One region of the Alteromonas sp. NFXS44 genome, then DNA from elsewhere that is predicted to be linked to it. Evidence: predicted binding sites of a transcription regulator. Region 1 holds the regulator's gene; the other holds the start of a gene.

Region 1 (4,187 bases):
GAATTTTTCAAGCTCGGGACGACGGGCCATGGTGCCGTCTTCATTGAGGATCTCGACAATAACAGCAGCTGGCTCACAGCCACCAAGACGGGCAAGATCGACGCTTGCTTCAGTATGACCTGCACGGTTCAGCACACCGCCTTCTTTAGCGATTAACGGAAAAATGTGGCCCGGCTGCACAATGTCAGTTGCTTTAGCATCTTTACCTACCGCGGCCAGAATTGTGGTCGCGCGGTCTGCAGCAGAAATACCGGTGGTTACGCCACGGGCTGCTTCAATGGAAACGGTAAAGGCGGTATGAAATTGTGCGCCATTTTTATCTACCATCAGCGGTAAATTCAAACGCTCACAGCGTTCCTGCGTCATGGGCAGGCATACCAGTCCGCGGGCATGAGTAACCATAAAGTTAATCGCTTCCGGCGTCACATGCTCAGCGGCCATGATGATATCGCCTTCATTCTCGCGATCTTCATCATCCATCAGGATAACCATTTTACCCTGACGGATATCTTCAATTATTTCAGCTGTGGTGTTGAGTGCCATAATTTCACTTATGTAGGGTTATTTTCTAAGAAAACCATTTTCGGCCAGGAAGGCCATACTAATGTCTTTTTTGGTGGTCTTTTCCGCTGCCTTGTCACCCATCATCAGGCGTTCCAGATAGCGGGCAACCACGTCTACTTCCAGATTGACACGGCTGCCAGCTTTATACGTGCCGATCACCGTTTCCTGCAGGGTGTGAGGGATGATCCACAACATAAACTCATTGCCATCCACCTCATTCACAGTCAGGCTGACGCCGTCCACCGTGATACTGCCTTTATGGGCAACATACTTTGCTAACTCAGTGGGGGCAGAAATCCAGATTTCAATGTAAGTACTGTGTTTAACAATCTTTTTGACTTCACCAACGCCGTCCACATGGCCGGATACAATATGACCACCAAAACGATCTGTAGGGCGCATGGCTTTTTCCAGATTCACGGTACTGCCGGGCTTATAATTGGCAAAACCGGTGTAACGGATGGTTTCGGCTGACACGTCAGCACAATAATAATCTGTACCGAAGTCGGTTACTGTGAGACAGACGCCGTTTGTGGCAATACTGTCGCCAAGGGCCACATCAGACATATCCAGCTTTTCTGACGACACAGTCAGCTTGATGTCTTCGCCCCGGTGATTAAGAGACTGAATCGTCCCCAGGGCCTGAATAATTCCGGTAAACATCGTATACCCTCTACAAAAGCGTTACTTAATTATATCGTATGACAAGCGGATATCAGGGCCGGTTTGCCGTACGTCCGTGAGTGACAGTACCGGCGTTTCATCCAGCGACACAAACTCATCCAGCGTGAGCATGCTTTGTGCTTTATCACCTAACAGTTTGGGCGCCTGATACACCACAAGCCGGTCAACTTCACCGGCAGTAAACAAAGCACCGGCAAGACCAGGACCGGCTTCCACCCACACATCATTAATTTGTCTTTCCCCCAGCTTCTCCATGAGCTGAGAGAGGTCTATATAATTGCCACGCATGGAGACGGCCATTGCAGGGACACTGGTTTGCGGTGCAACTGGCTGACCGGTTACCCGCAGGGTTTTGTGTCCGTCTGTGAATAACTGCAGATCGTCCGGCAACCGGTTGTGGCTGTCTATCACGACCCTGAGCGGCTGCCTTACCGGCGAAACAGGATAATCAGAAAAGTTGGCTTCATTTTCCCTGACCAGCAAAGACGGATTGTCGGCCAGTGCAGCGCCGCTGCCGGTTAGAATGGCACAACTGGCAGCACGGTGTAGTTGCACATCACGACGGGATTCAGCACTGGTGATCCACTGGCTGACGCCGTTAGACAACGCGATTTTGCCATCAAGACTGATACCCAGTTTCACGGTTACCCGCGGTTTGCCTGATACCATGCGTTTGATAAAACCGGGGTTCAATGCTGCCGATTCGGCCGCCAGAATATCAGACACCACATCAATGCCGGCATCCTGAAGTTTTTTTATGCCACGGCCGCTCACCTGAGGGTTCGGGTCAGTCATGGCGATAACCACCCGGCTGACACCAGCCTCCACTAACGCATCGGCACAGGGAGGTGTTCGTCCGAAATGACTGCAGGGCTCGAGTGTGACATAAGCCGTACCGCCACGGGCCTTATCGCCCGCTTCACGAAGCGCATGCACTTCCGCATGGGGTGTGCCGGCCTGAATATGAAAGCCCTGTCCGGCTAAGTCGCCGTCACTGTCGAGAATAATACAACCGACACGGGGATTCGGAGATGTGGTGAACTGACCCTGTGTAGCCAGTCTGATGGCTTTCGCCATCCAGGCGTAGTCCTGAGAAATGGAAACAGCTGACGTGGTTTTCATGGCGGTTATCAGTCTCCTAAACGGGCAATTTCCTCACCAAACTCACGAATATCTTCAAATGAGCGGTACACTGACGCAAACCGCACATAAGCGACTTTGTCCAGCACCTTCAGTGCATCCATAATCAGATTACCGAGGAATTCACTGGAAACTTCCCGCTCACCGGTAGCACGCAATGCAGACTTCAGCGACAAAATCACTTCTTCCACTTTCTCCGTGCTCACAGGGCGCTTTTCCAGTGCCCGCTGCAAGCCGGCGCGCAGCTTATCTTCATTGAAAGGCTCTCTCGAACCATCCCGTTTAATGACTCTCGGCATCACTAATTCAGCACTTTCAAAGGTAGTAAAGCGCTCGTGACAGATAACACATTCGCGACGGCGACGTACCTGATGCCCTTCTGCCACCAGACGGGAATCGATAACTTTGGTTTCCTGTGCCGAACAAAACGGGCAAAACATAGCAGGTCCTTTTAACAACAAAGCCGCCAGGCAGCACAGGCTGCTCTGACGGCATCAACTCTTACTGACTAAGAGCGGGGAATTTCATACTGATAAAGCGGCTTACCCGTAAACCGGGAACGCTTTACACAGTTCAACAACTTCACCTTTAACACGCTCAACAACACTTTCATCACCCATGTTGTCCAGAATGTCGCAGATCCAGGTCGCAACCTGTTTCGCCTGCTCTTCTTTAAAGCCTCGACGGGTAATCGCCGGACTACCGATACGCAGACCACTGGTCACGAACGGTGAACGTGGATCTTTAGGTACAGAGTTTTTATTTACTGTGATATTCGCACGGCCAAGCGCGGCATCAGCATCTTTACCTGTGATATCTTTCTTAATCAGATCCAGCAGGAACAGGTGGTTTTCAGTACCGCCTGACACTACGTCGTAACCACGCTCCAGCACCACTTCAACCATGGCTTTTGCGTTTTTCACAACTTGCTGCTGATATTCTTTAAATTCAGGCTGAAGGGCTTCTTTGAACGCTACCGCTTTAGCTGCAATAACGTGACACAGAGGACCACCCTGGTTGCCCGGGAATACAGAGCTGTTCAGCTTCTTGTAGATGTCTTCGTCGCCACAGGCAGACAGGATCAGACCACTACGTGGACCCGCAAGGGTTTTGTGAGTCGTGGTAGTCACTACGTGTGCGTGAGGCAGCGGGCTCGGATAAACACCGGCAGCAATCAGACCGGCAACGTGTGCCATGTCGACCAGCAGGTACGCACCTACTTTGTCTGCGATTTCACGGAAACGGGCCCAGTCAACCACTTTTGAATAGGCAGAGAAACCACCGATAATCATCTTAGGCTTGTGCTCTAAGGCCAGTGCTTCAACCTGCTCGTAATCGATTTCGCCAGTTTCTTCATTCAGACCATACTGTACCGCATTGTAGGTTTTACCTGAGAAGTTTACGTGAGAACCGTGAGTTAAGTGACCGCCTTCAGACAGACTCATACCCAGAACAGTATCACCGGCATTAATTAGAGCCATAAACGCAGCAGCGTTGGCCTGAGAGCCTGCGTGGGGCTGAACGTTGGCGTACTCAGCACCAAACAGTTGCTTAGCACGGTCAATCGCCAGTTGCTCTACCACGTCTACATGCTCACAACCACCATAGTAACGCTTACCGGGATAACCTTCTGCGTACTTATTCGTTAACTGAGAGCCTTGCGCCTCCATGACACGTGGACTGCAATAGTTTTCTGATGCGATGAGCTCAATGTGATGCTCCTGACGCTCAGCTTCTTTGGCCATGGCATCTGCCAGTTCCGGATCGTAATCCGCAATAGTCATATCGCGAGGTAACAT
Region 2 (4,187 bases), on a different contig from region 1:
ACCTTTCTCTTTTGCCAGATTCACAGACGCTTTCAATAAATGGTACTGCATCGCTTCGAACGTACGGTGAATAAGCGGATTTGCGCTGAAGTCAGAATACTTCACGCCATTCTTCGCAAGATAATAAGCGAAGTTGATAACACCTATACCCAGCGTACGACGATTCATAGTGGCATGGTATGCCGCCGGAACCGGGTAATCCTGATAGTCGAGCAGGCTGTCCAGTGCACGCACAGCAAGGTCGGATAATTCTTCGAATTCATCCAGAGATTTAATCGCACCTAAGTTGAACGCTGACAGCGTACACAGTGCAATTTCGCCATTTTCGTCGTTTACGTGCTCCAGCGGCTTGGTCGGCAGCGCGATTTCAAGACACAGGTTGCTTTGACGGACAGGGGCAACAGCCGGGTCAAACGGGCTGTGAGTATTACAGTGGTCAACGTTTTGCAGGTAGATGCGGCCGGTTGAAGCACGTTCCTGCATAAACAGACTGAACAGTTCCATAGCTTTAATTTGCTTCTTACGAATGGAGTCATCCTGTTCGTATTTCACATACAGTTCTTCGAACTTGTTCTGATCGGCAAAGAAAGCATCGTACAGACCGGGTACATCAGACGGGCTGAACAGTGTGATGTAGCCGTCTTTCATCATACGCTGATACATCAGCTTGTTGAATTGCACGCCGTAGTCGAGATGACGTACACGGTTTTCTTCAACACCACGGTTATTTTTCAGTACCAGCAGTGATTCAACTTCCATGTGCCACAGCGGGTAGAACAACGTCGCTGCACCACCACGAACACCGCCTTGAGAGCAGCTTTTTACCGCAGTCTGGAAGTACTTGTAGAAAGGAATACAACCTGTGTGGAAAGCTTCACCACCACGGATTGGACTACCCAGTGCACGAATGCGACCAGCGTTTACACCAATACCGGCACGCTGACTCACGTATTTTACGATGGCGCTGGCGGTGGCGTTGATAGAATCCAGACTATCACCGGTTTCAATCAGTACGCATGAGCTGAACTGACGGGTAGGGGTGCGCACACCGGACATAATCGGTGTAGGCAGAGAAATCTTGAATGTCGATGTTGCATCGTAAAAACGGCGGACATAATCAAGACGGGTTTCCTTCGGGTAGTCAGCGAACAGGCAGGAGGCTACCAGAACATACAGGAACTGGGCACTTTCATAGATGTCGCCGGTAACACGGTTTTGTACCAGATACTTACCTTCAAGCTGCTTAACAGCAGCATAACTGAAAGTCATATCACGCCAGTGATCGATGAAATCATCCATCGCCTCAAATTCAGCTTGCGTGTAGTCAGACAACAGGTGCTCGTCATACTTACCCTGTTCAACCATCTTTTTAACATGATCAAACAATTTAGGCGGCTCAAACTGACCATATGCTTTTTTACGCAGGTGGAAGATAGCCAGACGGGCTGCAAGATACTGATAATCAGGCGCATCTGTTGAAATAAGATCGGCTGCAGACTTGATCAATGTCTCGTGGATTTCGCCGGTCTTGATACCATCGTAAAATTGGATCTGAGCTTTGATTTCTACCTGAGAAACAGAAACGTTATTTAACCCTTCTGCTGCCCACGTGATCACTTTATGGATCTTATCTAACTCAATGACTTCTTTTTCGCCATTGCGTTTAGTGACATACAAGTTGTTGTTCATTTGTACTGGCCGTTAGTTTGTTAGCGCATGAAGCAAGGGTTGGCACCCTTTTCATCTTTATAAAATTGAATTTGCTAAGCCTTGAAAGCTTGATCCAGCAGAGATCCCTTACTGCCTGGCGGGATCCCGTGTTTTTGTACTACTTTATTGTTCTAAAACACCCGTCGGACAAGACACAAGATAGTGAGGTTTGCGTGGTTTTGCAACCCAATATCTGGTGGTTTATCCAGCGATCAAAACGGTCCCTGAAAAAGGTTAGTGGTAACTCACCTATGAGCGGCATGACTAAGCCAAATCAGACAGATGCAACCATTTTTTACTTTTTTTGATCGCCGGTTAAAAAGTTTTAATCGCTCAAAGCGGGTTGGTTACAAATACGACATATAGCGTAATATTTATTCTTAAATACTATATATAGTGTTTACTGCAGGCTTTTTTGCGTATGGACGATGTAGTTCACATCGATGTTTTTGTCCGATAAGTAGAACTGGCGGCTTAGCGGATCCATATGCAGACCTGTGGTGTTTCTGGCAAACAGATCAACCTTATCGGTCATTGCCATTAATTCTGAAGGCTTAATGAAACGGGCATGCTGATGCGTGCCTTTTGGTACCAGTTTGAGGATATATTCGGCACCAACGATGCCCATCAGCCAGGATTTCACATTTCTGTTTAAAGTAGACAGAAATACATGGCCACCGGGCTTAACCAGCCTGGCGCAGGCAGTGATGATCGATGCCGGATCAGGAACGTGCTCGAGCATTTCCATACACGTCACCACATCGAACTCTCCGGGTCTTTGTTCTGCAAAGTCTTCTGCAGAAACACACTGATAATCAACTTTTACATCGGATTCCAGACCATGAAGTTTAGCAACCTCTAAAGAAGCAGACGCCAAATCAATACCGGTAACATCAGCACCCAGTTTAGCCATGGATTCTGCAAGAATGCCGCCTCCACAACCAATATCCAGCACTTTCTTTTCAAACAGACCATCACAGTGCTGCTGCACAAAATCAAGTCTTAACGGGTTGATTAAGTGCAGGGGTTTGAATTCACTTTCGGTATCCCACCAACGGGAGGCCAGTTCACTGAATTTGGCAATTTCTTGTTCATCGACATTCGACATACTGGTGCTCGTATTATCAGATAGAGGAGATTGATTTTGATAAATACGATACATGATCAAAGCAGTAAAAGGGACGATTTGTGTATTAAAGTGGATTAATTGTGTGAAAAGTAATCGGTTGGTAATAACAGCCCCATTTGCAGGTATTAAGCGCTACATAAATCTGTCATCCGGTGATACACTCAATGATTACTTGTAAAACCCATAATAAGAAAGCGCTGTTCTTAGCTGCATTTTAAAGTGCGTGACATTGGATACGCTTGAACTTGAATCAAGGGACATAGCAGTTTATGACTGATAACGCTAAAGAAATTCTCCCCATAAATATCGAGGAAGAGCTTAAAAACTCCTACCTTGATTATGCGATGAGCGTTATTGTCGGGCGAGCATTGCCTGACGTAAGGGACGGCCTCAAGCCGGTTCACCGCCGCGTACTCTTCGCGATGAACGAACTCAAAAACGACTTCAATAAACCGTATAAGAAATCCGCCCGTGTGGTGGGTGATGTTATCGGTAAATATCACCCTCATGGTGACAGTGCGGTATACGACACAATTGTACGTATGGCACAGCCATTCTCTTTACGTTACATGTTGGTAGACGGGCAGGGTAACTTCGGTTCTGTAGACGGCGACTCTGCCGCGGCCATGCGTTATACCGAAGTACGTATGGCTAAAATTGCCCATGAGTTACTGGCGGATCTTGATAAAGAAACCGTAGATTTCGTACCTAACTATGACGGTACAGAGCAAATCCCTGAGGTTTTACCTACCAAGGTGCCGAACCTGCTGGTAAACGGCTCTTCCGGTATTGCCGTTGGTATGGCAACAAACATTCCGCCCCACAACCTCACTGAGGTGGTTAACGGCTGTATCGCAATGATAGAGAATCCTGCCGTTACCATTGAAGAGCTGATGCAGTATATTCCGGGTCCGGATTTCCCTACTGCGGCGATGATCAGTGGACGTAAAGGTATTGATGATGCTTACCGTACCGGTCGTGGCAAAATCTATATGCGTGCCAAAGCGGAAATCGAAACTGACAGTAATGGTAAAGAAACCATCGTTGTTAATGAGATCCCTTATCAGGTAAACAAAGCCCGCCTGATTGAAAAGATCGCTGAACTGGTAAAAGAAAAACGTATCGAAGGTATTTCTGCCCTGCGCGATGAGTCTGACAAAGACGGTATGCGCATTGTTGTTGAAGTAAAACGCAACGAGTCGGCGGAAGTATTGCTTAACCACCTGTATGCCAATACCCAGCTACAAACGGTATTCGGTATTAATATGGTGGCACTGGATAACGGTCAGCCTAAAGTATTTAACCTCAAGGAAATGCTAGAGGCGTTTATCCTTCACCGTCGTGAAGT

The links. The regulator NrdR, encoded in region 1, represses ribonucleotide reductase genes. The targets are predictions, from matches to a motif close to AAACACNANATNTNGTGTTT.
Region 2: nrdA (class 1a ribonucleoside-diphosphate reductase subunit alpha) is a predicted target of NrdR. The motif match lies at 1,893-1,912, and genes of this name have one in related genera.

The regions. Positions count from the first base shown of each region.
Region 1 covers NZ_JAGDEA010000011.1:27,086-31,272, forward strand. Annotated here, with positions in the region: gene ribBA (bifunctional 3,4-dihydroxy-2-butanone-4-phosphate synthase/GTP cyclohydrolase II) at 1-543, opposite strand, end outside; gene J3369_RS13865 (riboflavin synthase) at 562-1,227, opposite strand; gene ribD (bifunctional diaminohydroxyphosphoribosylaminopyrimidine deaminase/5-amino-6-(5-phosphoribosylamino)uracil reductase RibD) at 1,249-2,370, opposite strand; gene nrdR (transcriptional regulator NrdR) at 2,379-2,828, opposite strand; gene glyA (serine hydroxymethyltransferase) at 2,931-4,187, opposite strand.
Region 2 covers NZ_JAGDEA010000008.1:22,877-27,063, reverse strand. Annotated here, with positions in the region: gene nrdA (class 1a ribonucleoside-diphosphate reductase subunit alpha) at 1-1,689, opposite strand, end outside; gene ubiG (bifunctional 2-polyprenyl-6-hydroxyphenol methylase/3-demethylubiquinol 3-O-methyltransferase UbiG) at 2,111-2,818, opposite strand; gene gyrA (DNA topoisomerase (ATP-hydrolyzing) subunit A) at 3,109-4,187, shown strand, end outside.